Regions from separate parts of the Leuconostoc mesenteroides subsp. mesenteroides ATCC 8293 genome, predicted to be linked through region 2. Evidence: riboswitches for the same ligand, from Rfam matches in the RefSeq annotation. Region 2 holds a riboswitch; each other region holds the start of a gene.
The links. Region 2 has a riboswitch for lysine ahead of lysA (diaminopimelate decarboxylase). Riboswitches for the same ligand answer to the same signal wherever they lie in the genome.
Positions count from the first base shown of each region.

Region 1: another riboswitch for lysine. It lies ahead of alr (alanine racemase); the one in region 2 lies ahead of lysA (diaminopimelate decarboxylase).
Region 3: another riboswitch for lysine. It lies ahead of LEUM_RS09010 (amino acid permease); the one in region 2 lies ahead of lysA (diaminopimelate decarboxylase).

Region 1 is NC_008531.1:1,911,294-1,922,111, forward strand. Features, by position in the region: gene LEUM_RS09445 (aspartate-semialdehyde dehydrogenase) at 1-702, opposite strand, end outside; gene alr (alanine racemase) at 712-1,824, opposite strand; lysine riboswitch at 1,922-2,090, opposite strand; gene LEUM_RS09455 (NAD(P)H-hydrate epimerase) at 2,216-2,881, shown strand; gene LEUM_RS09460 (Rrf2 family transcriptional regulator) at 2,966-3,418, opposite strand; gene LEUM_RS09465 (YhgE/Pip domain-containing protein) at 3,472-5,637, opposite strand; gene rlmH (23S rRNA (pseudouridine(1915)-N(3))-methyltransferase RlmH) at 5,731-6,210, opposite strand; gene LEUM_RS09475 (S1C family serine protease) at 6,841-7,980, opposite strand; gene yycI (two-component system regulatory protein YycI) at 8,041-8,844, opposite strand; gene LEUM_RS09485 (hypothetical protein) at 8,901-10,193, opposite strand; gene walK (cell wall metabolism sensor histidine kinase WalK) at 10,183-10,818, opposite strand, start outside.
Region 2 is NC_008531.1:634,264-645,081, forward strand. Features, by position in the region: gene LEUM_RS03240 (hypothetical protein) at 1-172, shown strand, start outside; gene LEUM_RS03245 (fructosamine kinase family protein) at 356-1,198, shown strand; lysine riboswitch at 1,285-1,453, shown strand; gene lysA (diaminopimelate decarboxylase) at 1,537-2,829, shown strand; gene dapD (2,3,4,5-tetrahydropyridine-2,6-dicarboxylate N-acetyltransferase) at 2,831-3,532, shown strand; gene LEUM_RS03260 (N-acetyldiaminopimelate deacetylase) at 3,532-4,686, shown strand; gene dapA (4-hydroxy-tetrahydrodipicolinate synthase) at 4,689-5,555, shown strand; gene dapB (4-hydroxy-tetrahydrodipicolinate reductase) at 5,555-6,277, shown strand; gene recX (recombination regulator RecX) at 6,367-7,170, shown strand; gene ntdP (nucleoside tri-diphosphate phosphatase) at 7,221-7,790, shown strand; gene LEUM_RS03285 (rhomboid family intramembrane serine protease) at 7,898-8,581, shown strand; gene LEUM_RS03290 (YqgQ family protein) at 8,578-8,784, shown strand; gene LEUM_RS03295 (ROK family glucokinase) at 8,946-9,911, shown strand; gene LEUM_RS03300 (DsbA family protein) at 9,967-10,566, opposite strand; gene LEUM_RS03305 (GTP pyrophosphokinase) at 10,708-10,818, shown strand, end outside.
Region 3 is NC_008531.1:1,818,490-1,829,307, forward strand. Features, by position in the region: gene LEUM_RS08990 (MDR family MFS transporter) at 1-1,208, shown strand, start outside; gene LEUM_RS08995 (DUF1694 domain-containing protein) at 1,303-1,677, shown strand; gene LEUM_RS09000 (replication-associated recombination protein A) at 1,684-2,970, shown strand; gene LEUM_RS09005 (universal stress protein) at 3,362-3,805, shown strand; gene LEUM_RS09010 (amino acid permease) at 3,862-5,301, opposite strand; lysine riboswitch at 5,375-5,542, opposite strand; gene LEUM_RS09015 (hypothetical protein) at 5,560-6,213, opposite strand; gene LEUM_RS09020 (LCP family protein) at 6,713-7,891, shown strand; gene LEUM_RS09025 (metal-dependent hydrolase family protein) at 7,938-9,170, opposite strand; gene LEUM_RS09030 (peptide ABC transporter substrate-binding protein) at 9,198-10,814, opposite strand.

The sequences.
Region 1 (10,818 bases), 760 kb from region 2:
TTTATCACCGAACATAATTTTTTTAGTCTCATGAATCATCTTCCATTCTTCATGAGTGTAACCGTCTTCTTCAAAAACATCTATTTGTGGCAGTAAATTATAAGCTAGGGGATAATGATGCTTAGCACTTTTAACCGGCAAAATCTCAGCATGCATTTCTTTACCAGCATTGTGGGCATCAGTTTCTGAAACTAGCTCTTGCCATGCAGATTGTCCCGCACCAGAAGCAGCTTGATAAGTTGACACGATAACACGTGTCAAACCATATTTAGCTTTAATGGGCGCTAGAGCAACAACCATTTGAATCGTTGAACAGTTAGGGTTGGCAATAATTCCTTGGTGTTGTTTCAAATCTGCTTCATTAACTTCAGGAACAATTAACGGGACATCATCATTCATTCGCCATTGGCTTGAATTATCAACAACCACAGCGCCGCGTTTCACAGCTTCGGGTGCAAATCGTGCTGAAACTGAACCACCACCGCTAGCCAAAACTAAATCAACCCCATCAAAACTTTCTGGAGTTGCTTCCTCAACAACCACGTCTGTACCTTTAAATTGAAGTGTCTTACCTGCTGAACGTGACGAAGCAAGCAATTTTATATTCTTCACGGGAATCGTTGATTGCTCTAATTGTTCAATAAGTCGTGTGCCCACAGCACCTGTTGCGCCAAGAATGGCAACACTATATTCTCTAGTCATTATCTTCTCCTAATCTACTAAAATACGATGTATTCTATCTTGTAGTCCTGTTGTGATTTCCCAGGGCGCCAAACCTGCAAACTGTGCAACGTCCTCGATTGTATTCTCTAAGTCTCCATCTTGACCAATAAAGGTTACCGTTGTACCTTCTGGATATTCACGAGGCAAACGTATCATTAACTGATCCATTGCTACTTGCCCTACAATAGGGGCGTATTGACCGTCAATAATAACCTTAAACCCCATTAATTTGCGTAGCCAACCATCCCCATAACCAATAGGAACAGTGCCTATCCACTCGTTTTGAGTTGTCGTATATTTGTGTGAATAACTAATACCTTCACCAGCAGGTAAGCGTTTAACAAAATTCACCTCGCTCCGAAGGGCCATGACGGGTTTCAGGTTACGTCCATCTGCTAGTTCACCACGAGAGGGCTCAATCCCATAAAGCACCGTTCCTACGCGGACAACCTCATGGGGAACCTCTTCTGCGTGATACATTGCAGCACCCGAATTAGCAACATGATAATACTTTGGTTTTGGCAAGTCATCCGTCAATTGATGCCAACGTGTTAATTGCTTTTGGAAGTACCTGGTATCTGATGAATCAGATTCGGCAAAGTGCGTCGATAGTCCAACATATTCAAACTTATCAGCATGATCCAAAACAAACTGTATCGCTTTCGATAAAGTTTCACGATCTCTAAACCCAATTCTACCCATGCCAGTATCGATACCTAGTGTAACAGGTAATCGCTGTTCACCAGTTAACTGATGTTCTGCTTTCTCCAGCCAGTCCAATGAAACAACAGTTGCCATGATATGCTGGACAGCCATTAGTTCAACATACTTTACCTGTGAAATACCTAAAATTAAAATTGGTGCGGTTATGCGCTCATGCCGCAGTGCAATAGCTTCATCAAGAACAGCTACACCTAAGCCATAAATACCTCCTGCCACAGCAGCTTGAGCCATAGGAATCAAACCAAATCCATAGGCATTTGACTTAACGGTCAAAAAGACTTTGTCTGCACCTGATACATTTTTAACGGTCGTTATATTATGTTCAACAGCGCTCTTGGAAACTTCAAGACGTGTTGGACGTGTTATTGCCTCTACCATATGTTAGCCCATTCACAGATATCTATGAATGCATACCTCCTCTATTAAAAAATCCACAGCGCACAAGTAGCAGCCATGGATCCCAATTAATTGCAATCTATAACATAGCACCCCGCTTACGCGACAGTCCAACGATTTTTCACCGATTGGCCCAGCTACTTGGTGTCACAGCACCAATGCTTCGGCTACATCCCCTTTAACCTGTTTCATTGTGCCTGTAAGCACTCCGCAAGCGACTAATGTCAGCAGCAACCTCTATGATTCTTAAATTGTTATTATTGTATTCTAATTTTTTTTATTTGTCAAATTCAATATTTTTGCGCTTGTTTGATTGATAACACTGTCAAATCACCGTATAATGAATTTAATAACTTATGAAATGATGGAAACTATGACGCGACTTGTTACAGCTACAGAAATGCAGCAAATAGATAATTACACGATTGAGACTATTGGTATGCCACAGGATGTATTAATTGAACGGGCCGCAATGGCAGTGCTTGATGTTATCGGCGCCGGTAGATTCGATTTGAGTCATGTGTTAGTACTAGCTGGTCTTGGTAATAATGGTGCTGACGGCGTAGCAATCGCTCGTCTCTTGTACGCTCAAGGCGTAAATGTCTCATTACAATTTGTCGGAAACGTTAGCCGTGCGAAAGACAGTGTGAAACGGCAACTGGCAATCATTGAAAAGCATGGCTTAGTTCGTTCTGAAAAAAGTGACTTTAATGAGGCAACTTTAATTATTGATGCGATATTTGGAGTTGGATTGAACAACGTTCTACCTGAAGGCTTACAAAAAATGATTAAAGCGGCCAACCACATTGATAAACCTGTTATTGCTGTTGATGTTCCTACTGGTATTGATGCAACAACGGGAGAGGTACGTGGCGCTGCTCTTAAAGCTCATACTACAGTCACTTTCGGCTTCACAAAGGTTGGTTTAACGCAACAGAATGGTTGTTACCTTTCCGGAAATGTTATTTTAAAAGATGTCGGGATGCTTATTCCAGATGATTTTGAATTCAGTTTACAGGAGACGCTACCTGTTGCATAGAATATAATACTTCACAATATAAAAACAGTTTATTAATGCCAGGTTGGCATTAATAAACTGTTTTTTTAGTCAATATGTGTCACTTCATCGCCAATCAACAATTTCTTCTCCTTCTTTAGCAAACAATAACAAATCAGCAATTGATGTACGTTTTAACCGTTTCTTAAAATCTTTTTCTGCTTCATAGACAATAGATAGAACTTCTTTTGTTCCTTCAGCGACAGCAGTTTTGGCAGGAAACACGCGATCTGCCAATTGGGTAGAATGAATAAAGCTATCTTCTCCTTCAATCGCCTCATAAACATCCAATAACGTAATATCATTGGTATTACGAGCCAATTTGAAACCACCTTCCTTACTAGCGATCGCTTTTATTAAATTTGCAACAACTAATTTGCGCATTGTTTTTTTTAAGTACGATTCAGATACTTCTAAGTGTTCACTTAAAACATGACTTTTAACAGGTAAGCCATCTTTTTGCAAAGCTAACATAACCAAGACAACCAAACTTTGTTCAACTGCACTAGACATTTTCATTTATTTTTCCAACTTCATTTCTTTATGTACGCAGTCTGCCGACTGCTTTTAAATTAATGCTTAAAAGTTAACTGATTATGGTTTAATTTCATTTGGTACACAAACCATGTTAGTACCATTGATATCACTCCTAAGGATAACAATACAGTTAAGTCTGATGCAACACTGCCACCCATAGAAATTGTTTCGCGGAAGGCATGGACAGAGTAACTCATTGGCATCCATGGATGAATTGCCTCAAAAAAGCTGTTTGACAACTCAATAGGATAAGATCCTGCACTAGCACTCAGTTGTAATACCATCAAAACCAGCATAATCCCTGACCCTAGTTTACCAATTAGCACATTAAACAAGACAACAAACTGATTGAACCCAAAGGATGCTGCTAAGGCTACAACAAATGTCATCGCTGGCCGCTGCGCTTCCATGCCATCCACTAAGAAGAGTAAACCAGTCATAATCAGTGCTTGTCCAATAAAAACTGGCGCATTAATTAACTGCTTATTAGCCCACCATGTGAAACCATTTTTTGGCTTTTTAGAAACCGTCATGAAATCAAATATGGTCGTAAATGTGATCATACCAACAAATAACCCAACAGACATCATATATGGCGCCATTCCAGTTCCGTTGTTAGGAACCTTTGATAAATTAGATGATTTTTGCTTGACTGGCTGTGATAATGCTACCACATTTGATTTCTTATTGTGTATAGCTGACAATTTCACAGCACCATCAGCTAATTTATTCGCTAAAGTGGTTGCACCAGTACCTGCCTGCTGTAAGGCCTCACTAGCTTGATTTTCACCAGTAAGTAACTGTGTCGTGCCATCATTTAATTGCGAAACACTACTATTAAGTGTATCGTTTTTGGCGGCTAACTGTCCAAGTCCTGTAGTTAATTGAGATGATCCTTGCGCTAGCTGCTGAGCACCTGGTACTGCTTGGTTAGCTATTCCTTGGCTGACAGTAGTTAAGCTGTCATTTAGTGTTTTAATGGCTGTTTGCGCGCCTTGAGTGGCAATGGATCCTTGTTGACCGAGTTTCTGTAATTCTGGAATTTCTGCCTGCAACGCTTGTAATTGTGGCAACATAGCTTTTAATGTAGTTAATTGATTTTGAATTGTAGTGGCTGCTGTTGCACTTGATTGCACATTTTCAGCCAAATCACTTAATGCTGCTTGATATTTAGCAGCAACAGTAGGATTTTCTTGTAAAAATTTTTGGAAATCAGCATCTTGAGCTAATGCTTTGAAAGCAGCTGCGTCTTTCCCAGCGCCAGTTAATCCAGCTGACAGCTTTTCGGACGCTTCGTTAAGCTTTGTTGAATCAACAGTTACCGTTGGTGATTCAACCTTACTTAGTTTTTGCAAGCCCTGTGTCAGTTGCGTCAAGCCTGTATCAAGCTGCTTTAAATCAGCCGCCTTAGCACTTTGCTTTGTATTAATCTCGTCAGAAACCTTTTGGAGCTGTGTGGCAAGTTGTTGAGCACCTGAAGTTAACTGCTGAGCACCAGTATTAGCGGACGACACGCCATTTGTATACTGTGACAAGCCCGTTGCCAACTGTGAAGTACCAGTTTGGAGCTGTGTTGTACCATCTTGCAATTTTTTAGTACCATCTTGTAATTGTGATAAACCACTCCCAAGTTGTGTAGCACCTTTAGATCCCGATTGAAAACCTTTTTTTGAGGAGGCTGTTGCATTTAAAATTGTTTTATTATAAACACCTTGCAGTGATTTTGAGACATTTGCCTGTACTTTATCAGCCGCGGAAGCCGTTAATTTTTCAGCAATGAATCCTTGCCCTGTATTATGCGCAATTTTAATCTCAGGCTTGACTGGCTTAGCATCCAACAGCGTACCTGAATTCTTAGTAAAGGACTTCGGTATCGTGATGGTCATGTAATACTTTCCAGATGCAAGTCCTTTTTTAGCTTTTTCAGCCGAAGTCTTAGTTAATTTTAATTGCTTGCTGTCAAGCAATTTTTTAGTTAAATCATCGCCTATATTCTGTGACTTTCCATTAATCTTTGCGGTCTTATCTTGATTAACAATCGCAACTGGAAGATGGTCCACTCTACCATAAGTATCCCAAAGTGACGACAAAAAAATGACTGCGTATAAACTCGGAATGAGTGTAATACCAACCAATAATAATGGTAACCCCCTGATTTTTCGAACACGGTTCCATTCTGAATTCTCAAAAAACTTCCTCATACTTCGCACTCTTTCGTGTATATTTTTTATCTATGGATATATTATAGACACGGAAAGATGAAAATGCAACAATAGTTTTCATTTTTTTACATGTTACTTATGATACGGTGATCCTTGTTGAATCATAAAAGCACGATAAATTTGCTCAATCAGTACAAGGCGCATTAATTGATGTGGCAAGGTCAGCAACCCAAAGCTCATCTTTAGGTTCGCCCTTTGCTTGATTGCCTTAGATAATCCAAGAGAACCACCAATAATAAAAGTAATGTCCGAATAGCCATTAACCGCAATGGCTTCAAGTTTTTGAGAAAATTCCTCGGAAGGAAACTGTTTCCCTTCTATTGCTAGCACAATAACATAATCACGCGAACCAATTTTCGCTTGAATTCGCTCCCCTTCTCTAGCCATAATTTGATTATTCTGTGCTTCACTAGCATTTTCCGGCGTCTTTTCATCAATCAACTCAACTACTTGAACTTTACAAAAGCGAGATAATCGTTTTGTATACTCCGCAATGCCTTCTGTTAAATACTTTTCCTTTAGTTTACCGACCGTGATTAATTTAATATTCATTTCAAACCTACTCTTTACAATTTCTTAATATTTTTGGTTGATTACCTATATTCATTATATCCGATGTTATCCACACGAACAAAAAAAATATTTTTTTCTGAAAAAGCTTTTATACCAACTCTTTTCGCTGTTCGCTTTTTAAGTTATCCACTGTTTTTTTTAATTTCAAAAAAAATGTGGATAACTTTATAAACGTTATTTTACTCTTATTTAGACAAATTATAGATATTTTCCCGCAAGTTATCCACAGTTATCCACAAAGTTGTACACAATTGTGGATAAGCACACGCGTTCGACTAATGTTTAAAGTAAATTTTCTTTACATTGTTCGGAAAATATATTCTAAATAGCATTGCATCAGTGTTATTTCTTTAATCGCTTCAATACACGAACATTGCTGATATGCGTCTAAAAACTGCCCATTTTTCCCTAAATATTGCCTAAAATTATCAATATTTATTATTTCTTATAAAAACAAAGCACTTATCCACGAATTTAAACGTCTTTTCCACATTTTCTGGTATTTAGTCCACAAATTGTCAACATTTTCAGCTTGTTTTCAACATTTACAGAAAATACATATTTTTTAATAAAAGTCAAACAAGGGTAAAGAAAAAGCTAACATTTTTGTTAGCTTGCTAATTTCTGTGTTAATTTAACCTTGACGGTTTGCTTAGTATCCTGATGATAATAAGTCAATGTTATTGTGTCCCCAAGCGAATGCTTGTAGAGTTCTTCTCGCAGATCAGCCTGTGAGCTGACCTTTTTACCATTAATGCCAACAATAACGTCGTACTTCTTCAATCCAGCTTTATCTGCTGGGCCATTGTTAGTCAAACTCATTACAACAACACCACCAGTAACGCTATCTGGAATTTTCAATGTTGATTTTTGCTCAGAAGCTGTTACTTCTGACAAATTAATCAAACTAATGCCAATTGCTGGTCGTGTGACTTTACCATCTTTGACTAATTTGTTAACAATGTCAACGACTTGATCAGAAGGAATTGCAAAACCCATCCCCTCAACGCTCGTTCCAGAAGAAGATGTTGATAACTTCATTGAGTTAATACCAATAACTTGTCCTGCAAAGTTGATTAATGGTCCACCTGAGTTACCAGGATTAATAGCAGCATCCGTCTGAATAACCGTGGATCCACCATAATTTTGACCATTTTCAGATGTTGCCTCAACTAACCTTTTCTTGGCCGAAATGATGCCTTGCGTCACTGACGAAGCATACTCAGATCCCAGCGGCGAACCAATTGCCAAGACGTTTTCACCAACAGTTATTTTACTTGAATCGCCAAATTGTGCAGTTGTTGTAACGTCTGTGCCGTCGATTTTCAGAACAGCTAAGTCAGTCATCGCATCTTTGCCGACTAATGTAGCGGTCACTTTCTTCCCACTGTGCAGCATAACTTGAATTTTAGCCGCTCCAGTGATTACGTGATTATTCGTTACAATAAATGCCGATCCATCCGTTTTTTTATAGATCACGCCAGAACCTTCTGACGATTCTTGATAACTACCTTGACTGGATTTAGTAAAGTTCAATACAGATACAACTGCATCTGATACCTTATTATAAGCTGATGTAGCAGTTGCATTCTTGGCAATCGTTTTTGTACTTGTTGCTGTCGTACTCACTTTTTGATTTTGATTTTGTAACAATTGTACACCCTGCTGCCCATACAAAATTGCTCCTCCACCAACAACACCAGCAATGACGCCAGTTAACAACGTTTTTGTTAATGCTGGTTGTACCATTAGTCACCTCTCGACTATATTTATTTTATTTTATCAATTTGAAGTTAAGCAAAAATTAAATTATTCTGATAAATTGTCGCTCGTAAAGGCATTGATTTTCAAAATCCCTGTACTGCCATTTGCGTGTGTTACAACAAATACCCATACCGGTAAATAAATGTCATAGCCATTAACCTTTACCGATGTATCATATGATAGAGCGCCTTTTGATAATTTATCACCACTATTTAGCTCATTGAATTTATAGAGAGCGACAATTGCGGCTTCCTCTGTAATTGTTGCACGTTCATCGCGCAATACTGTAACCTTAGTTATTTTAGTTTGTGTAAAATCAGTTACCTTACGGTCTTTATCTTTGTTAAAGATCATCAGCCCTTGTTTAGCGATGACCGGCAAATTATCAATATACTGAGAATAGGTTACACGATTTTTCACATTAACTTTAGACAGAATAGGATTATATCGATATCCTGCATTACGCGCTATCTTTGACGCCTCAACGTCATCCGCCGCAGCTTTCTTACCACTACTGCTACTACTAGTATTCCCTCTACCTAGTTGCGATGTTTTATTGAAAGTCACGTAGAGCGTCTGATTATTAATATTTGCATTGAAGTTTGACAACTTATCAATCGTTGACATTAAACTATTTGATCGTTTACCAGCTAAATAACTAGCATAAGTAACCGAAGTACTAAAGTTAGCTACTTTTATTTTTTGATTTTTAATCTCACTAATGATATTCGCATTGGCGTCGGTTACTTTAATACTTGGTCTCTGATTACTACGCCACCAAAAAAAGAGAAACACGTCCAAAAAGATGAATAACATCGTCATTAATATTTTTAGTCGTCTAAATTGCATAAAAACATATTTCTCCTTTCATAGTTTTCAGAACCCTGAATCATCCTGATTGGAAACTATTCTCGATTAGCTAGAAACGTATTGACGCTCATCCAACCCGTTGGCGTTTCAATCATCCATGTAGGATTCATGTTGACTGAAACGTTATTTTCTTTGTTAGCCAACCATTCATAGCCTGGTGCAATAGAATAATACTCACTACTTTTGACACCAGCTTGTTGTAACTTAGCCAAAACATCTGCTGCTTTTGGTAAAGTAACATCTTCTTGCGTATTAGGAACCGGCACACCCAACTCATTTAGCGAATAGGTGCTTGTTAGGTTACCGTATTTATCTAACGTCATATGAATAGCACCAGTTTTTGATTGGTAATAAACTGGTAGCCCTTCAACAAACGTTCGATAAGTAATATCCTTCCCATTATCACGGCTCTGGTAAAAGCGCGTATCAGAGAGATCTAACTGTAACAAATTAATTTGCGAAAAACCGACATTCAACCGATTGTAATAGCTGCGCTGTAATGTACCAGTCGTTCGATTATCTGTAAAGGTCACTGTTTCTAAATCTGGATCATAAATGATTTGTTGATTACTGTATTTATTAGTATAAATTTTTTTATTGTTCTCAGTGGTCTGGGTTAACTGATTTGTAGTCCCTAAGAGTGCTGATACATAAGTCGTTGGATCACGATGATTCACTAAATAAGAGTACACAGGTAATTTAAACTCTTTTGGGTAGTTCAACATCACATGTCCGTTAACCACTTTAAAGTTTACCGTTAAAGCTTTGGGCAACCGAGCAGCGACCTTCCATGCCTCAGTTGTATCAATTTTGCTAATAGTAACTGTCGTAATCGTTTTAGACTGTGTATTCACAAAATATGCTTTTTTAGAATGGTTAAGTGGCACAACAACATAGTTAAAGTTAAAACTTTTATGCGTTGATACACGCTGAGAATAATAAGAATTAAAATATTCAATTGGCACAACGTCTGGATAGTGATACAAGGCAGTTTGCGTTTTATCCAGTAATTGACTAATCTGCTTATTAGTTGCTTTTCTTTGCGTAGGATTCGTCATTCTAGAATTTGCTAAATACTGATGAATACTTTTATATTGCGCATTCGTGGTGTGCATAACCATATGCTGTTTGCCACTTTTATCATTCACAATGTAGTTCGTAGGTCTAAACAACTCGGAAGCTTGTTGCGATTGTTGATCCGTTTGTGTTGGCGCCTCTTGACTGCCTGCTGAAATGAATATTAATGCAGTTAGTACAATAGAAACAATAATAGCAATCGTCAATAAAATATTGATCATAACGCCTTGGACTGATCGATTATTCTGCATCCCAATCGTCCTCCGGTTCTTCGTCAACATAAGCTAACGAAATATAGAAGGTAGAGCCCTTATTTTCAACTGAATCAACCCAAATACGACCATTAAACTTTTCAACCACTTCCTTAGAAATAGCCAATCCTAGCCCTGTTCCACCCTGCGCACGGGACCTTGATTTATCAACTCGGAAGAAACGATTAAATATATTATCCAAGTCTTTTCTTGGAATGCCTAGCCCTTGATCAGAGATGCTTAAGATTGCACGTGTTTTTGTCTTAATCAGTCGGGCTGTTATGGTGCCGCCGTCTGGTGAATATTTCACCGCATTATTCATGATATTGTCTAATACCTGAGTAAACTTGTCCGGATCAACTTCAACCCAAACATCTTCCTTGGTAAATTCACGCAAAATATTATAGTTTTTAGTGATTGTGTTTTCGTTTTTAGCGTCACTTTCCAAAATCATATCAAAACGATTCAAAACAAAGTTAAACAAACTGTTTAAATTAATAACTTCTAGCTTGACCTCCATCGTGCCTTGATCTAGACGCGATAACTCCAACAAATCATTAATCATTCGAATCATACGCTGTGTTTCATCTTGAACAACACCCAAAAAGTTTTGTGCCATTTCTGG
Region 2 (10,818 bases):
GGATGCTTTTGCAGGCTATCTGATTTTACAAACTGAAGGTGAGTTTGAACCATATATTGATGAATTTGATAATGATAGGGAATACGATTGGCGTTTGTTGCGTTTGAACGATGAAAAATTTGTGGATGTAACTAACGATTTAATTGCAGCCAATTTACCAGTCATCAGCTAACAATAGAGAAGTACACAAAGTAGTGACGTCTGTATAATATTATGATACACTACAATCAGATGATAATACCTGTGAGACAATTGAATAAATTTGTCGATAATAAGGGTATTATTTTGCCAAAAACACAGTTTTCATAATGGAAATTGTGTTTTTTTGTTCCGATAATAAATTTTGGAGGATAATATGGACTTAGGCAACGATTTTGTTACTCGTTTGGGACTTGAAAAACCACACGACTTAGAAAAGGTACGTGGTGGCGACATTAACGAGGCGTTTTCAATCTATTCGAATAACCAGCGCTATTTTTTAAAGATTCAACAAAATGCTCAAGCAAGTTTTTTTGATCATGAAGTTGCTGGCTTGAAGGCTTTGGGGGAAGAGGTGACTGTGCCAGCCGTTTTAGCACAGGGACAGTTACAAGGGCACGCCTATTTAGTCTTGACGTGGATTAATCAAGGAAATGGGTCACAACAAGAATTAGCAAAGTCGCTGGTTAAAATGCACCAAGCTACAGCGCCAAAGTTTGGATTTGATAGTGATAACTTAGTAGATTTTGTGCCTAAAAATAATACTTGGCAATCTTCTTGGGCTGAATTCTTTGTGAAACAACGCTTGGATCCGCTAATGGCACAAGCGCAAAAAAATAATTTTTGGCTGACCCAACGTGGTGATCACTATAGTAATTTACGTGAAACAATATTAAATGATAATCACGCGCAAACAGTTCAACCATCACTACTGCATGGTGATTTCTGGGCAGGAAACTTTATGTTTAACGATCAAGGTAAACCTGTATTTATTGATCCTAACGTGTTCTACGGTGATCGGGAATATGATTTGGCGATTTCAAGAGTGTTTGCCGGCTTTAGTCCGTCATTTTATAATCAATATATGCAAGAATGGCCATTGGATGATGGCTGGCAAAAACGTGAAAAATGGTATGAGTTTTATTATATACTAATGCACTTTACACGCTTTGGTGATATTTATGCACCGCGGATGAACAAATTATTAACGTCTTTTTAAAATCACATGATTGCTAGCAAAGAATTAGACGAAAAAACCTTGACATTCAATAATGATTCAGTCATAATAATGACAGAATAAAAATTATTTCACATAGAGGTCGCGATTGACAATACACTTACCGGAGTTGCTGTAGCAATTGATAGTAAGCTTAGGGGATATCGCCGAAATCAAGGGTGTCTACAAATGACCTTGATTGGGCTAATAGTTAAGAGCTATTAGACTGTCGCAGAGATGCGGTGAGCTATGGAAACTGTCAAAAATGCTAACAATGCCCTTTGATAAGTCCGTTTTGCGAACCTATCAAAGGGTTTTTTTGTGTAATTCAAGGGGAAATGATGACGTATCCAATAAATGAAAAGCAACATCTGACAGTTGATGGTGTTGATACAATTGAACTGGCAAAGACATATGGCACGCCGTTAGCAGTTTACGATGTAACACTTATTCGTAAGACAATGAGAGCGTTTAAGCGTATCTTTGAACAAGAAAATGTCCCATATGTAGTGAGTTATGCTGGTAAAGCTTTTGCTACTAAAGCAATTTATCAGGTGGCAGCTCAAGAAAATATTCACGCTGATGTCGTGTCTGGTGGGGAATTATACACAGCAATTAAAGCTGATTTTCCAACTCAGCATCTTAGTTTTAATGGTAATAATAAGAGTTATGATGAACTTGTGATGGCCGTTGAAAATGGTGTGGGAACAATTATTGTTGATAATTTTCTTGAGTTACAGCTACTGTCAGAAATTACGGCGGAAAAAAATGTTATTCAAGATATTTTACTACGTATTTCACCAGGAATTTCAGCTCATACTCATGAATTTATTAGTACTGGTCAACAAGATAGTAAATTTGGCTTTGATTTACAAACAGGTCAAGCGAAGCAGGCCTATGATATTGCAATAAAAGATAACCATCTTCATTTGCGTGGCTTACATGCGCATATTGGATCTCAAATATTTGATGTGACTGGATTTGAGAAAAATGCAGCACTATTAGCAGATACTGCTTACTCATGGGGATGGCAACCAGAAGTCATTAATACTGGCGGTGGATTTGGTATTCGTTATACTGATGAGGATCAACCTTTGCCAGAAAACGAGTTTGCGGATGCTATTATCCGTGTTTTGAAAGAAAAGGCTACACAGTACGATTGGGCAATGCCAGAAATATGGATTGAACCTGGTCGTTCGATTGTCGGACCAGCCGGACAAACCCTATATACAGTTGGGTCGCGTAAGGATATTCCAGGAATTAGAAATTACTTGGCTGTAGATGGTGGTATGGGAGATAATATTCGTCCAGCACTTTATCAAGCAAATTACGAAGCGGTTTTAGCCAATCAACCAAATGCTAAAAGTGAAGAAATTGTGCGGATTGCTGGTAAATATTGTGAGTCAGGTGACGTATTGGTTTGGCAGGAAGAATTACCGGCGACAAAACCTGGTGACATTTTATCTGTGCTTGCAACAGGTGCGTACGGGTATGCAATGGCTTCAAATTATAACCGAAATCCACGACCGGCCGTTGTCTTCGTGGAAAATGGTCAACATCAAGTCGTTGTTGAACGTGAAACTTTTGAACACATGATCAGTTTAGATCAGGATTATACTCTAGGAGATAAATAACATGGCTGAAAACGAAGCACAAAAACTAATTAATTTCATTGCAAATGCAAAAAAAATTACCCCAGTAAAAGTTACATATAAAGGTACATTGGCAACTGAAGTGCCAGATACTGTGCAACAATTTGGAGATGAGTCATTTGGACAATTAATTGGCGACTGGTCTGAAATTGAATTGTTAATTAAGAATCTACCATCAGAAGATGTATTTATTGAAAATGATTCACGTAACTCTGCCGTTCCTTTGCTTGATAAAAAAGAAATTAATGCTCGCATTGAACCAGGTGCCATTATTCGCGATCAAGTTGAAATTGGTGACAATGCGGTGATTATGTTGGGCGCAGTGATTAATATTGGTGCAGAGATTGGTGCTAACACAATGATTGATATGGGTGCTGTACTTGGCGGCCGTGCCATTGTTGGTGAAAATTCTCATATTGGTGCTGGCGCGGTATTAGCTGGTGTGATTGAACCAGCATCTGCCCAACCTGTTCGCATCGGAAATAACGTTCTAGTTGGCGCTAATGCCGTCGTTATTGAAGGCGTACAGGTCGGTGACGGCGCAGTAGTTGCGGCTGGAGCGATTGTCACAAAGGATGTACCAGCCAATACAGTAGTTGCGGGTGTTCCTGCAAAAGTCATTAAGGAGATTGATTCGAAGACGCAACAAAAGACTGCGTTAATTGACGCATTGCGAGGCTTATAATGCCAGTTAATGAAGAAGATTTGAAAACCTATCGGCGTGACTTACATAAAATTCCAGAACTTGCTTTAGCGGAATTTAAAACGCATCGTTATTTGTTAGAAAAGATTCAATCTTGGCAAACTAATTTTATGACAATACGTCAAGTAGAAGAATTACCTACCGCAATGCTTGTGAAATTTTCTGGGACTGACCCAAGCCGGACGGTAGGATATCGTGCTGATATTGACGCGCTACCAGTTACAGAAGATACTGGATTGCCATTTGAATCAACACATAAAGGTGTTATGCATGCATGTGGTCATGATGTTCACATGTCTTTAGCTTTGGGATTAGTTCAGTATTTTAGTGAGCATCAACCTAAAGACAATTTAATTGTCTTTTTCCAACCGGCTGAAGAGTCAAAAAGTGGTGGCAAATTAGCGGTTGATTTAGGAATCTTTGAAGGTGAGTGGCATCCTGATGAATTTTACGGCATTCATGATCAGCCTAATTTACCTGCTGGAACTTTGAGTACCTTAGCGGGCACTTTATTTGCTGGAACGGCCGAGCTCGAAATTGACATCCATGGGCAAGGCGGTCATGCGGCCTATCCCCACTTAGGTAAGGATCCAATTGTCATTTCGGCTGAATTAATTATGTTGTTACAAACTGTTGTATCGCGTGACGTTGATCCGATAGAAGGTGGTGTAGTGAGTCTTGGAATGATTAGCGGCGGCTTTACAAATAATGTTATTCCAGACACGGTGCATCTTGCCGGAACAGTTCGTAGTATGACCAAAGATGGCTTGGATAAAATGACAACACGAATTCGCCAAATCGTTGAAGGTGTGGCGTTGGCAAATGATGTCAAGATTAATGTTCGCCTTGAAACAGGAAGTTATTTGCCTGTTGAAAACAATCCTGACTTAGCTAACAATTTGCTGAGTTTCATGGAACAGCGTCAAGACATTGCTTTTGAAGAAGCAAAACCTGCGATGACAGGTGAGGATTTTGGTTACATATTGCAACATATTCCTGGTGTCATGCTTTGGCTGGGTGTTAATGACAATCATTCACTGCACAGTGCCAAGTTAAACATCGATGAAGCAGCTTTGTTGCCAGGATTTAATGCTTTGAAAGATTTTATTGAGTGGCGAATGTCACAAGGAGAATAAGCATGTACGAAGGAATTAATTTAATTACGGCAATTATTACGCCTTTTACAGTAAACGATGAGATTGATTATGAGTCATTAGAGAAATTAATTGAACACCTGTTAAATCATGGTTCGCAAGGATTTGTGATTGCAGGAACAACAGGTGAATCTCCAACACTGTCTTTTGAAGAGAAAGTAGAGTTGACACGGTTTATTGCAAAACAGGTTGGTAATCGTGCACTTTTAATTGCTAATGCAGGTTCCAATAATACAAAGGAATCCGTAGAAGCAGCCAAAGCTTTAAGCAAAATCGAGCATATTAACGGCATCTTGGCAGTAACACCGTATTATAATAAGCCAAGTCAAGCTGGTATGATTGCACATTTTAAAGCTATCGCTGATGCATCCGAAAAGCCTGTTATGTTATATAACATTCCTGGTCGTACGGTGGTCGGTCTCACGGTTGATAGTGTGATTGAATTAGCTCAACATCCTAATATTAATGCAATTAAGGAAACAACATCAACTGAATTTGTTGAAGCAGAGGTAGAAGGGGCCACTGGATTTGCAGTCTATACTGGTGAAGATGCAATGACTCTTTCGGCTTACACCGTCGGCGGTGCTGGAACAATTTCGGTAGCTTCACATCTTTATGGTGACGAAATGTCTGAATTGTTTTCTGCTATGAATGCAGGTAATTGGCGCGAAGCTGGGCGTTTGCAACGTTACCTAACCCCACGAATGAATGCCCTATTTGCTTACCCTTCCCCAACTCCAGTTAAGACGAAATTAGCCGAAAAAGGATTCGTACGTGAAGCTGTACGTCTGCCTCTTATTCCTTTAAGTGACGCAGAAAAATTACATTTGAATGAATTATTGGAGAAATAATGACAAAAATAATTTTAGCTGGTGGTTTTGGTAAATTAGGCCAAGCTATTCAAGATAACTTGAATGAAGAATATGAAATTGTTGGTATTGTGAGTGGTCATCAACATGAGAGTAAGGTACCTGTATGGACCTCCTTATCAGATATTAATGTGGCAGCAGATATTTGGCTGGATGTCAGTACCCCAGCAACTGTATTTGACAATGCAATGTACGCAATCGAGCACAACATGCCGCTAGTGATTGGTGCCACTGGTTTGTCTGATGAACAAGTAGCAATACTGCGTGAACAGTCATCAAAAGGCGTTTTAATTGTACCTAACTTTAGTTTATCAGCGGTTTTGTTAATGCAATTCTCACAGTTAGCGGCCAAATATTTTCCTGATGCAGAAATTATTGAAGCGCACAACCCTAAAAAGGTGGATGCACCATCTGGAACGGCTAAGCAAACAGCAAGATTGATTGCAAAAGCCCGCATTGCGGAACCTACATCAACAAAATTAGCGCCAGCTCGCGGCGAACAGATTGATCGTGTGCCAGTTCATGCTGTACGGTTACCTGGCTATATCGCACAGCAAAGCGTTTATTTTGGTGGTGTGGATGAGCAATTAACGCTGACCCAAAGTACAACAAGTCGATCAGCCTTTGTACCAGGTGTAATTCGCGCTATAGAAGCTGTGAAAAATATAGACGGTGTTGTCATCGGATTAGACCAAATTATTTAATTTAAAAATTGTGATGTTAATGTCAGTATTAGCATCATTTTTTATTTTAAAATACATGTGAATAGCAATATTTATCGTACAATAGAGTTATGAAAAAGATAACTAAAATTTCAATTCAAAAAAAAGCGGGTCGCTATAATATTGATCTAGATAATCAATTCGCTTTTGGTGTGGCGGAAAGTGTTCTCATTAAATTTGGTTTGGCGAAAGGGCGAGAATTAGATGACGAATTAATTGCAGAAATTAAGCATAATGATTCCATTGCCAAGGCGTTAAGCATTGCTCTTAACTTCCTTAGCCACTCATTGCACACAGTCAAACAAGTGAAACAGAAAATGAGTGAAAAAGAGGTATCTGAAAGTATTCAGGATGAAGTTGTTGCACAATTATATGAACAAAAATATATCGATGATTTAAATTATGCGCAACACTATGTTTCAACAAAAAAAATTATTAGTCCTAAGGGACCCAATGTTATCAAGATGGATTTGAAGCAGGCAGGTGTTAATGATGATGATATCGAAACAGCATTATCTGATTATACTCACGAGGAGCAAATTGAAATTGCAGAGAAACTTGCTTTAAAATCTGCTACCACATACAAAAGAGAATCAACTCGTGCTAAGAAACAAAAAATTGTACAAGCTTTAGCCACAAAAGGATTCTCTTTTGATATTGCAGAGATTGTTGTTGATAGGGTGATTACAGAAAATGACGATGAAATTGAGTTAGAAAATATCAAGCGTCAAGCGGAAAAAAGCTGGCGACGCTACCGTAACGAAGTACCAAGTCAAAGGATATATAAAACTAAAAATAGTTTGTATACGAAAGGTTATAATGCCGAATTAATTAATGTGGTAATTCATGAGTTAGAAGTATCTGCAGATGATTGAAATGTGGTACAATTAAATAGGAATTCGGTGTTAGAAGAGTAGGTAGCGTTATGAACGTTGATAGACCCAGTCGTGGACCACGAGAAGGTGACTTCATCACGATCAAAAGCTATAAGCATGATGGCTCGTTGCATCGAACTTGGCGCGATACCATGGTACTAAAGACCAGTGAAAATTCTATCATTGGCCTAAACGATCACACTTTGGTAACGGAAGATGATGGTAGACGATGGGTTACCCGAGAACCTGCTATTGTTTATTTCCATAAGAAATATTGGTTTAACATTATTGCGATGATTCGCGATAATGGTGTATCGTATTATTGTAATTTAGCTTCTCCGTATGTACTCGACAAAGAGGCGCTAAAATATATTGACTACGATTTAGATATTAAAGTTTTTCCTGATGGCGTCAAACATTTACTGGATGCAGATGAATATGCGGCTCATAGTAAAAAGTGGCATTATCCGCCAGAAATCGATAAAATTTTGAAAGCTCATGTCAAAATTTTGGTTGATTGGATAAACGAAGGTTCTGGACCATTCTCACAAGGATATGTTGACGTTTGGTATACACGATATCAATATTTGATGCAACAGCGGTTAAAAGATCGTCGTTGAGAAAAAGCATTCGATTTGTCGAATGCTTTTTCTGATGCATACGAATAAGTTAATTCATTTATCACACAACAAAACATAAAAAATCATAATCTGTTAAAATAAAGGTTATGAAGGCATTAAAAGAACAATATCAAACAGCACCGATAACGACAATTATATTTTTGGTAACTACTTTTGTATTCCTAATTGAGCTTGTATTAAGCCGTGGAACGACGGAGAATAGTGAATTCTTAATTAATATGGGTGCAAAATGGGGACCATATATCCAGTTAAAACATGAATACTGGCGATTGTTAACGCCGGTTTTTCTCCATGCTGGTTTTTTACACATTGTCACTAATATGATCACTTTATGGTTTATTGGACCACTTGTTGAACGAGCATTTGGCAGTACAAAATTTTTTGGACTATATTTTTTTGGTGGTATTATTGGTAATATTTTTTCATATTTATTGGCGCCGTCGAGTGTTTCTGTAGGTGCATCTACAGCACTTTTTGCCATGTTTGGTGGACTAATTTTGTATGCCATTCGTTTTAAAGAAGATCCGCAAGTTAAGTCGATGGGAACAATGTTGGGGCTCTTTGTCATTTTGAATTTAGTCACAGGATTTTCATCAACGGATATTGATATATGGGGGCACATCGGTGGCTTAATCGGTGGGATGATGTTTGCGGTAATGTTTGGTTTCTATGGGCGCAGTGGGAAATACGCTATTCGAGTGCGCTTAATCATGGGCGCTATAACAATATTGCTGATTATTTTAACTTTTTGGGCAGGTTTAAGAATATGAAAACATTTTATGATGTATTACAATATTTAAAAGAATTCGGTGTGTATATTCACGTTGGTAAGCGTCTGTGGGATATCGAATTAGCAGCACTAGAAGTAGATAATCTCTACAAAACTGACATTTTAAATGCAAAAGATTATGCAACAATTAAGTTAATTTTATCACATGAACACACAATGGAAGTCGAAAATCCAAGTGATTGAAAACATTTAATGAAAATGATGAAAACGCTTGCACTATGTAAGCACTTTCTGTTAAAATATGTAAGTAATAAATTTTATGGAGGAAACATGCATTGCGCTGATTAATCATCATATAAGGCAGTTAATTTGTCTTTAGAAATACGCTTTGCACTTTAATAATCATGGCAAAAGATAAACTTATTGGCGTTGATCTTGGTGGTACAACTATCAAGTTTGCAATTTTAACTGATCAAGGTGAAATTCAACAAAAGTGGTCAATTAAAACAAACATTTTGGATGATGGTGCACACATTGTTCCAGATATCGTTGAATCCATTAATCATCATTTAGACTTATACCAATTGGATAAAGAACGCATCATTGGTATTGGTATGGGTACACCGGGAACTGTTAACCGTGAAACAGGTACAGTCACAGGCGCCTTTAACTTAAATTGGAAAACAGAACAACCTGTCAAAGCAGATATTGAGGCAGGAACTGGATTTACTTTGACAATTGATAACGATGCTAACTCTGCTGCTCTTGGCGAAGCATGGAAGGGTGCTGGTAATAATGATGATGAAGTTTCATTCATTACCTTAGGTACCGGTGTCGGTGGTGGATTGTTAGCCAATGGTCAGCTAATCCACGGTACAGTTGGTGCCGGCGGAGAAGTCGGTCACATGATTGTTGAACCTGATGGATACTTGTGCACATGCGGTAATCGTGGCTGCTTAGAACAATATGCTTCAGCTACTGGTGTTGTTCATTTGGCACAAAATATTGCTGAAGAATATGTAGGTAGTTCAAAATTAAAGAAGATGATCGACAATGGAGAAGAAGTCACATCAAAAATTGTCTTTGATTTAGCAAAACAGGGCGACTTTTTGGCAAATAAAGTTGTTGACAAAGTGGCTTACTATTTGGGTTATGCCACAGCTACTATGTCTAATATCTTGAATCCATCAGCCGTTGTTATCGGTGGTGGTGTTGCTGCTGCTGGCGAGTTCTTGCGTGCACGTGTTGAAGAACATTGGACCAAGTTTGCTTTCCCAACAGTTCGTCACTCTACACGTGTAAAGTTAGCGGAGTTAGGTAACGATGCTGGTGTGATTGGTGCGGCGAGTCTAGCTCGAATAACTGCTTAATATGATTACAAATAAAAAACTGCTATCTCGTAGCAGTTTTTTTATTTGTAATCATTTATGCTAAATTAACTGATGCTTCTGCGTTTTTTTCTGATGCATCATCATCTGATATATGGGGTAAAAATGCAGGTAGCAAATCGTTAACAGAGAAATCAGTTAAGATTTGTGTTTTTAAATCGACTGCATCATCAATCGCTACCGTAGCCTGAACCTTTGGCATCATACCGTGAGCTAGTTGTTGATCTTCTAATATGGCCTGCATCGTTTCTTTTGAATTACGGTTATACAGAAAGTCTGTGATGTTGATGCCCACTTTTTTAGCAATATTGATTACTAAATTACGTGAGTATTTCTGATGACCAACCGTTAGCGCCTCTTGTAGGTTAATGAGTAATGCTCGCGCTTTTTTATTACCTTCAATTTGAGCAGCTTTGAAATCGAGAGTGAGTCGATAGACTAAGCTGGCTTTGTCTGTTGGTTCATCAGCACATGATGAATTATCATCTTTAATCATTTTCAAAATTGGTTCATTGATTAAAGGCACAAAAAACAGATGATGTGAACGATGAATTTGTTGACTAATTTTTTGTAGATATTGCTCTGTAATTAAGCAATTATCGGACAGTGGCGTATCGAAATGATATATAGATAGCATGATTGTTCTCCTGAGTTATTAACTTATTCAATATACAAAATATTAGTATAGTCGTCAAGGGTGTACTTGACAAATGATACGCTCATAAATATGTTAAAATAGAATAGTAGTAATTAAAAAAATATAATAAAGGATGACAGTATGGATTGGGATCATTTTTTTATACCATATATTCAAACCGTCTCAGAGCTTAAAGTAAAATTACGTGGTTTGCGTCAGCAATACGAAAAATCTGGTGAAGATTCATCAATT
Region 3 (10,818 bases), 850 kb from region 2:
ACATCAGAAAAAGAATCCAAATTGAATTTTTAAGTCGCCTCGGAAGTTCTCTCATATTTCCTTTTATGTCGATTTACCTTTTTCATGCTTACAATGCACAAATCACCGGTGTGTTAATGATGATAAATATCATCATTTCTTTTCTAGCTGGCATTTATGGTGGATACTTAACGGATGTATTTGGGAGACGACGTTTACTTCTTTTTGGGGAGTTCATTAAGTTATTGGCTTCTATTGGTATTGTCTGTGCTAATCTACCCGTTTATCATTTTCCTTGGCTTACCTTCGTGATGATGTTTCTTGGAAATATTGCTAGTGGCTTGATTAGCCCAGCTAGTGAAGCAATGCTCATCGACGTCTCAACTGAAAAAACACGTGCCTTTATGTATGCCATCAATTATTGGGCGAATAACCTGGCATTGATGGTTGGGATGATCATTGGTGGCTGGTTATTTGAACGGCATTTCTTATTACTTACTACTATTCTAGTCATCATAAATATTAGTTCGTTACTTTTGACCAAATATTTAATTACTGAAACCCATGAACAAATGGTTAATATAAAATGTCACGTTGGGTTTCAGTCTGTATTTCATAGTTACCAGATTGTATTATGCGATGTTCGTTTTGTTATCTTCACATTAGGTGGCATCTTATTACTTAGTGTTGAGTTTCAACGCACTAACTTTATCGCCATTCATTTGGTACAAAGTTTTATCCATACAAAATGGTTAGGTATATCATTTGATGGTGTAAAAATGTTAAGTCTATTGACAAGCATTAATACAGCTATTATTGTTTTGTTTACTGCACCAATATCTCGTTGGATAACTAATCGCAACACGAAAAAAATATTTGTAATGGGTACTACATTATTTACGTTAGGCTACGCTCTGCAAGCATACGTCAACACGCTACCCTTATTAATTTTTTCAAGCTTCATATTATCTTTTGGTGAATTGATGTATGTCCCAACACGTCAATCAAAATTAGCCGATTTAATGCCAGAAAATAAACGTGGTGCCTACCTTGCTTTTAATGGTTCAATTTTTCAATTAGGAAAAGTCATTGCATCATCAATGCTGATTGGCGCACCATTTCTTGGTTCGTTTGGTATAGCTACCGCGATTATTTTTCTGGGATTAGGAGCGATTATCTTAACTCTTTGGGCATTACGTTTAATACCAGATAACCAAAGCAACATGTAGGTTTAGCATTGCGCCTCATTGACTGAGAGTTTAGGTACAAATTAACGACTAAGATAACGTATAATAGAAGTATCAAATATTAATGGAGAAAATCATGGACGTCAATGAACGCTTACAACAAGAACAGCTTGGTAATGGCAGCCCAAAAATTAACCCTGATGAGCAAAACCGCTATCTTGGCACGTTCCGAGAACGTGTCATTGTCGCAATTAAGGTATCTCAATTGGGCAATTCAAACATCCAATCACAATTTGCCGCATCACTTAAATCACATAGCATTGGCAAGGTTCTAATTGATCAGCAACTTGCCGGCGACTATTTTTCAACGTATGTTGGTTTAGCAACGCAGAGCAAACATAGTTTCACCTTGCTTTCCGACTCTACAAAATCCGCACATCAAGAAGATCCAATTGCAGTGGTACTAGCCGCTAATACTGCTGTCAACGTAGATAACATTTACTTAGGATAAACGTTTATGACACAAGAACCGCTAGCGTACCGTATGCGCCCCACAAAAATTGAAGAGATTGTTGGCCAACAACATTTAGTTGGTGAAGGCAAAATCATCTGGCGCATGGTCGCTGCTCATCGGCTGAGTTCGATGATTTTGTACGGGCCGCCTGGTACTGGTAAAACATCAATAGCTAGTGCCATTGCCGGTTCATCAAAATATGCGTTTCGCATGCTAAACGCTGCTACCGATAGCCAAAAAGATTTACAAATCGTTGTCGAAGAAGCAAAAATGTCAGGGACTGTCGTCTTGTTACTAGACGAAATTCATCGCTTAAACAAAATCAAACAAGACTTTTTACTACCACATTTGGAGTCCGGAGCAATTATATTAATCGGTGCGACCACAGAAAACCCTTATATTAATGTCACACCAGCTATTCGTTCTAGAACGCAAATATTTGAAGTTAACAGTCTAAGTGAAACAGATATCACAAGCGCTGTTAAAAGAGCCATTGCTGATAAAGAAAAAGGCCTTGGGCAATACAATATCGTTCTCGATGATAACGCTATGTTACAGTTATCGCGAGCAACAAATGGTGATTTACGCAGTGCTTTAAATGGTTTAGAATTAGCGGTTTTATCAACAAAAGCAGATAAAAAGGGTGTCGTTCATATCAGTTTGCCAATCATTGAAGAGACTGTGCAACGCAAAGCATTATCAGCAGATAAAGATGGGGATGCGCATTATGATGTGATTTCAGCACTACAAAAATCAATTCGCGGATCCGACACCGATGCGGCGTTACACTACGCTGCCCGCATTATCGAATCCGGTGATTTACCGATTTTAGCACGCCGACTTACCGTTATTGCATACGAAGATATTGGGTTGGCAAATCCACCGGCAGCTCAGCGGGCAGTAACTGCTATTCAAGCCGCGCAAACACTAGGATTTCCAGAAGCCAGAATTCCGATCGCCAATGCTATTATTGAACTTTCTCTCTCACCTAAATCTAATTCGGCCTACAAAGCAATTGACTTGGCTATTAGTGATGTTCGTCATGGCAAATCTTACGATATACCTGATCATTTAAAAGATGCACATTATAAGGGATCTTCGGAGTTGAATCACGGTGTAGATTACACATATCCGCATGACTATGATAATGATTGGGTAGCTCAACAATATTTACCAGATAAAATGACAAACACTCAGTATTTTCATCCTAAAGGTAATTCGAAAATTGAACAACAATTATTTGATGTCTATCAGACACTAAAATTGCGACAAGAAAACGGGCTAAACTAAAAAGTCAAGTCTTTCAGTTAACGAGTTTTCGCGTTATAATACTATATGAATTCCTCAGATATACGCATTGCTACATCATCAGCTTTTTCCTTACAACTTTTATTTTCGGTTGGGAATTCAGGACTTAGAAGATATGCCCTTTCATTCGGTAATCTGACAATCTTGATGAACCATCCACCTCGATAATTTCGAGGAAAATCTGCGTAGCGATTAACGGTATCAATTGAGTGTTCCGGGCTAAGCCCGTGCGTCCACATTTGTGGGCGTTTTTTTTGTATAAATTAAAATCAGTGTTTAATTAGGTTAAAGAACATACTATTAATTTTATTATGAAAGCGCTATACTAGAGGTATAGAAGAACGCATTGCATATTGCAAGAAGGGATGTTATTATGACAGCAAATTATCATAGGATTTTAGTACCAATGGATGGATCAAAAGAATCTGAAGCTGCATTAACGCGCGCGATTGAACTGACCTTGGATGCTGGTGATGAAGGCATCTTGTCAATTTTAAACGTTATCGATACCCGTGCATTTCAAAATGTGGCTAGTTTTGACGATACAATGGTTGAAGCAGTTTCAGATGAAACGCGTAAAAGCTTAGAAAAATACAAAGCACAGGCAATTGAAGCTGGTGTTAAAAATGTCGATTATCTAATCGAATATGGTTCACCCAAGTCGTTAATCGCTAAAGATGTACCTAACGAAGTCAATGCTGATTTGATTGTCATTGGTGCAACTGGATTAAATGCTGTAGAACGTTTAGTTATTGGTTCTGTTACTGAATTCGTAACGAGATCTGCTAAAGTTGACGTCCTAGTGGTTCGCGGTTAAGTTATTGCTCATATAAAAAAGACACTACAATGATGTAGTGTCTTTTTTATATGTCTTTATTTATATTGTTTTAGATCAACATCTTTTAGAGCAATTAGCTTCGTTTTGTGAGAAACCTTGTACCAAAAGTATAAGATTACAAACAAAGGAACTGATAAGTAGGTCACAAATATTTTTTCCCAATTTAGATGGGCAAAACTGTCCGGATCCTGACCAATAATAACACCAATAGAAATCACTAGCGCAAATAGTGGACCGAATGGGAACCACTTAGCCTTGTATTTCAAATCAGACAGACTCTTTCCTTGCGCCACATAAGCTCTTCGGAAGCGATAATGAGAGATAGCAATGCCGACCCAAGCGATGAATCCAGTTAACCCAGAAGCATTGACCAGCCAAGTATAAGCAACTGATCCCCCTTTGGTGTTAGCAATAAATGCTAATAACCCAATCGCAGTAGTTAATACTAAGGCTGCAACTGGAACCCCTCTAGTTGAAAGCTTGGCAAAAATTTTAGGGGCATCCCCTTTACGCGCCATAGCATACAACATACGTGTAGAAGCATATGAACCTGAATTTGCTGACGAAACAATTGATGTTAAGATAACTGCATTCATTAAACTAGCCGCAAAAGCAATTCCTGCGTTTTTAAATACGATTGTAAATGGTGAGACCGCAATGTTTTGTGTGGAAGAACTCAACAAGCGCGGATCTTTATAGTAAACCAGAGCGGAAATGACAAAAATTGCCAGAATATAAAACAATAAGATACGCCAAAACACTTGATTTATCGCCTTGGGAACTGACTTATCAGGATCCTCTGCTTCTCCAGCAGTAATACCAATTAACTCAGTTCCTTGAAAAGAAAATCCAGCAACAACGAATACTGATAAGATAGCTTGAGGTCCACCAACAAATCCGTGATTACCGACCGACAAGTTTTTCATGACATTGATGTCAGAATGAATTACACCAAAAATAGTAGCCAGACCAACAATCAAGAAGGCAATAATAGTTACTACCTTAATCATCGACAACCAGAACTCAGCTTCTCCAAAAGTTCCAACTGAAAAAATATTAATTAAGAAGATAAGTAATAAAGCAATCGCGGAAAATATCCACCCTGGTGTATTTGGAAACCAAAATTCAGCCACCAAGCCAACTGCCACAATGTCGACAGCTAATGTTATAGCCCAATTAAACCAGTAGTTCCATCCCATGGCAAATCCCAATGCTGGGTCAACATATTTACCAGCATAGTCGGAAAATGAACCTGAAGTTGGTGAATAAGTAGCCATTTCACCCAGCGAAGTCATTAAGAAATAAACCATCACACCAATAGCTAAATAAGCGACAATAGCACCCAGAGGACCTGCTTGCGCAACAGTGGCTCCCGAAGCTACGAATAAGCCCGTTCCAATTGAACCACCTAATGCAATCATTGACACATGGCGCGTTTTTAAATTACGCTGTATGTGCCCTTTATGTTCAGACATAAAATCTCCTTCTCAAAATAAAAAAACCTCTCCTTAGCAAACAGGAAGAGGTTTAAAAAGTCATTATATAATCACTTTTCAAAGCGCACCGCATTTCTGCGACAGTCTAGCAACTCTTAATCACTAGCCCAAAGGTTATCTTGCCTGTTAACCCTTTCGGCAACCTTCCCTTTTACATGATTTCAACATCCTGGCGGACTCATTCATGTGACTCATGTTGGCTGCAACCTCTTTGACAATATGAAAATAATAACACACTTACACGCGCCCGTCAATTTCAAGTACCTTTTGCCAATGTCGCGCCCGTTTATAATATTGTTGTGCACTAAACTGCCACCAAAAATAACCAAAGGTAATTGCTCCCAAGCCACTAGTCAATGCCATATGATGAGATTGAATACGGGCTAACATAATTGATAACCAAAATAAACCAATTAAAATATTGATCATCACTTGAATTTTTCTCGACTTAACCAAATGTGGCATAATAATGACTAGTAGTAAGAGCAATTGCAACCACCACACCAACAATAAGTTAGGAATAGTTTCACCTATTTTAGGACCATCCTGCCAATGGATGCGCAAAATAATTGTAATAACCCATGTCAGCAACATCGCAACCAATTGTGTAATGGCAAACCACCAGGCAGCGATTTTGTAATTTATTAAATAAAGAAATGCTACCATAACCGCTATCAATGGGATGACGACCCAATAATGGGAAAAAAGATTACCTAACCCTAAGTATAGGGGTATTTTCAACGATAAAATATTGTTTACTGCAAAATCTGTAGTCGCGTCCAGAACTTGCATAAATATCATATGAAATCTAACTTGAATACCTAAAAAAACAAAAATAATGCCAAAGGTAATGATTAAAATTTTTCTTAATTTATCCGGTGGAATTAACATTGTTTATAATTGTGATGATACGGATAAGCACATTCAAATTGTACTGACAAAAACATAGTTTTATGACGACAATGATATTCAATATGCTCAATTGACCCCGCTTACTCACATTCTCCCAAATATTAAATTTCTACAAACTCATTTGCTTATAGCTCTTAATAATTGTAGCATTATATGAGATATAATTATAAAAAAAAGCTGATATGGTTAAAATTTAATCTTGACTTTAACTTGGTCCGATATCATTACTATCAGTTGGTTTTTTGCCGATATTTTTAGTCGTGCCCTTAAATATCTATACATGGCAGATGAATTATTGCTAGATGAATAATCTCAAAATATGGTGAGAACACTGGTTACTATTTTTTGATTGATCGTTAGTTTCAAGCCTTTTGCCTTTGTTGCCCAAAAATGGCAGTATATCGATAAAATTCGGTAGCTGTCTTTATTATCTTACAAACCGCCATATTTCATTGGCCAAAACAATCGAGAGACCGTTATGAAAAAAAATAAACAAACTGCAGTTAAGTCCAGAATTGATCGCTATTCAAAAAGTAGTCACAGACTACGAAATATTATCTTGCTTATTGTCGGTCTCTTACTTATCGTGTCAGGCACATTTGCTTGGATGGCTATCCATAATACTAAATCAGCAATTGATAAAACATACAAGAGCAGTGGCGTCACTAAATCCCGAAACGTCTCAAGCGTTGTTCAAAGTGGAAAGCCCTTGTCTATTTTGTTATTTGGAACGGATACCGGTGAATTAGGACGTACATACAAAGGACGTACCGATTCAATGATGTTGCTTCTTGTTAACCCCAAGACAAAAAAAACAACAATGATTTCTATCCCTCGTGATGCAATGGTTTCTATTCCGGGGTACGAAAGTACTTTCCCTCAAAAAATAAATGCAGCCTACGCCTATGGTTCAACGGCAACTGCCATTAAAACTGTAGAATCTTACTTAAACATTCCTATTGATTTTTATGCCTTAGTTAATATGTCCGGCTTGGAAAAAATGGTTACTCAAGTTGGGGGAATTTCTGTTAAGTCCCCCATTGACTTCACTTATAGTCAGGAAACAGCCCATGCTTACGGTGCAAACCTATACCGTTTCCACAAGGGAAGCACAGGCTATGAACATTCTGATGATAATGGGGTCACTTGGTCGGCAACCAAGCACGTCATGACTGGTGATGCAGCCCTTGCATTCTCGCGCATGCGTTACGATGATCCAGATGGTGACTATGGGCGTCAAAAACGTCAACGATTGGTATTAGAAGGTTTGATCAAAAAGTCAGCTAATGTTTCAAGTTTGTTAAATACAAAGTTTATGAATACAATGAGTTCAAATGTTCAAACTGATTTGTCATTTGGAGATATAACGACAATTGCTAGCAAATACATTAATGCAGCAAAAAATATTGTCACCGAGCATATTCAGGGTGTCAGCACGAGTTATCCTGATTCTGAAGGGAACAACGTTTCATATGAAGTTGTTACTCAAAAAGAAAAGCAACGCGTTACTAACTTAGCTCGTAAAGCACTTGGCTTAAAGCACGCTTCCACCGGCTCAGCATATGGTGGTGACATACCAAGTTCTCTACAAACAATAGCTGATTCTCTCCGACCAGCAGATGATGAATCAACAGATTCTGATGATTCATCAAATTAAATAAAAAGACGCCTTTAAAGGCGTCTTTTTTACGTTTTTCATTTATCTATGAAATGATGTTCTCTTCTTGATGAAATACCACGGGTTGCCCATGTTGAAATACCCACTTATCTTTTTCCTGAATAGCTTTTATATTATCATTTGGGTTCTCTTGAATTACGATGAAGTCAGCATATTGCCCAACTGCTATCATCCCATAATTATCACTAATTCCCATCAATTTAGCTGCATTAATCGTAGCTGATTGTAAAACTTGTTGTGGTGTCATATGACCAAATTCAACCATCATATCCATTTCCACAGCGCTCTCATTTGCAAAACCATTGAAGGGTGTACCAGCATCTGTTCCCATGGCAATGTTAACTCCTGCCATGGCAGCTCGTGCAACGCTCTTCTGATGTGCTTGCCAATGCGTTGTCGCACGTTCAATCATCCATGCCGGAACTTCCTCAGGCCGATCAATAATACGCTTCATCGCAATCATTGTTGGAACTACAAAGGTCCCATTTACTTTCATCATATCAATTGCTTCATCATCAATGTGAAATGCGTGTTCAACGGAATCAACACCAGCACGAATTGCAATCTTAATTCCCTCAGCCCCTTGAGCATGTGCCGCAACTTTGATACCTTTTTTATGTGCTTCAATAACACCTGCTCGTACCTCGTCTTCATTTAATTGAACTTGATTGGGATTTTCAAAATCTCCAGCGCTCACCCCGCCAGTCACCATAAACTTAATGATTTGAGCGCCTTCTTTCATAGCTTGCCGTACTGCCTTGCGCACTTCATCAACACCATCTACCTCAATGCCTCCTCCACCACTACCGTGCCCACCAGTCATGGAAAAAGCTGCCCCACTAGCAATCATCATTGGTCCTTCTACACTGCCTTCACGCTGCATGCGTGCAATTTCAATATCTGTCATGCGTGCTGTTCCAACATTTCGTACAACTGTTACACCATGACGTAACATCGTTTTCATATTGTGGGTTGCCACAATCACTGCACGAACATGTTCGTTTTCATTATCCACACCAAATTTAGTTTTTCCAAATTCATAATTCACATCAGAGTCAACATGAATGTGCGTATTAATTATACCAGGCATCATATATTTTTCACCCACATCAACGCTCTGTCCCAATTTAGGACCTTCACCATGCCCGACTTCAGTATATCGTCCTGTTTCATCATCCACAATGGCATAACATTGTGGATCAAAATTACCTGTTTTTGAATTAAAACCATTAAAATTATAATATTTAGTTTCTGTCATTTGCTAATCCTGCCTTTATTTATTATCTTATTTCCAATACATATCCTGATATGCTGGCGAATGAAAACTATTACCTTTAAATCCACCAATTTTATCGGTAACAACGTTGGCTGTCACCGGTTGATATATCGGTACCATATATGCTTTTATTTTGGTGAAGTATTCATTGGCGACCTGTAATGTTTCATAGCGTTTTTTAGTATCACTTACTTGTGTCGCTGCCATTGTTAGATACCCATCGTATGTCTTATCACTGACCTTTGAAAAATTCAATCCATATCCGGTTTTTCCAATTGCCAATGGATATGCTGCATCCGGTACATTAACACTTAAACCAATATTTACCATATCAAAATCCTGTTTTAACACTTCTGAGACAACTTGTGAATGCGGAACATACTTTGTATTAATGCTAATGCCCTTAAAAGTGTGTTCAGCAGCATATTGAATGTACGCCCCAACCTTTCTACTGGTTGAATCATCGTCAAATGTCATTGTAAACGTAGCATTATTTTTTCCAATACTCTGCAAATATGCAGACCACTCAGATTGTGCTTTTTTCTTGTCCACCTTAAATTGTGTGCCAGCGTCTTTAGTAAAATCTGCGCCAGTTATAGGATTCGTCATAATTCCTTTTGGCACGGCGTTTGATTGTGGCATTGAACCATCATTCATTACGTTAGACGTAATAGCCTCACGATCGATTAAATATCCAAATGCTTGTCGCAAATGCTGATTATTCGTTTTATCGCTCGTCTCATTAAAGTATATCCCTCTAACAACAGCTTGTGGTGTAGCATGATAGTACTTTGTATTTTTATAAGTCTTGATATATTCATCAGACAACTGTGCAATATCTAAGTGCTTATTCTTAAATTCATTGGCAGCAGTCATTGGCGTTTTGATGACACGAACTTTGACCTTCTCAATTTGAACACGTTTAGCTGACCAATAATTTGAATTTTTAGTGAACATAAAACTTGAATTTGTTCCAGTCCAACCATTCATTTGATATGCGCCATTAGTCACCATGTATTCTGAAGCTGTACCATACTTATTCCCCCACTTAGCATAATTTTTAGTGTTAACCGGAATGATTGCAGTTGCCAATTTATCAAATGATGGTGTTGCTTGCGTTAAAGTAATTTGGACTGTGTGAGAATCAATCGCTTTAACGCCTAGTTTATCCGGTGTCATCGCACCCACATGCACCGAATCATAATTTTTCATAATTGAAATTGCATCAGCAGACGCTTGTGATTTTGTTTTTGGATCGGCAGTTGCACGAATTGCAGTCACAAAATCTTGTGCTGTAACTTTGTCGCCATTCGACCATTTAGCGTTATCACGTATTTTGAAAGTATAAACGGTGCCATTTTGTGAAGGTTTAACAATTTTTTCTGCCATAGCAGGGACAACTTTATTGCCCTTATATCGATAAAGTCCTTCATAAACTTGATCTTGTGCTTGACTTGAATAAATATCGGTAGTCATAATTGGATTCATCGTCATGACATCGTCTTTCATCATAACTTGCAGAGTTCGCACTTTGCTAACATCGCCATCATTATTCTTCGTAAACAAAACCCCTGATATAGCAGCGACAATGATCACTCCTGCTGCCCAACGTATATTCTTGTTCATATAT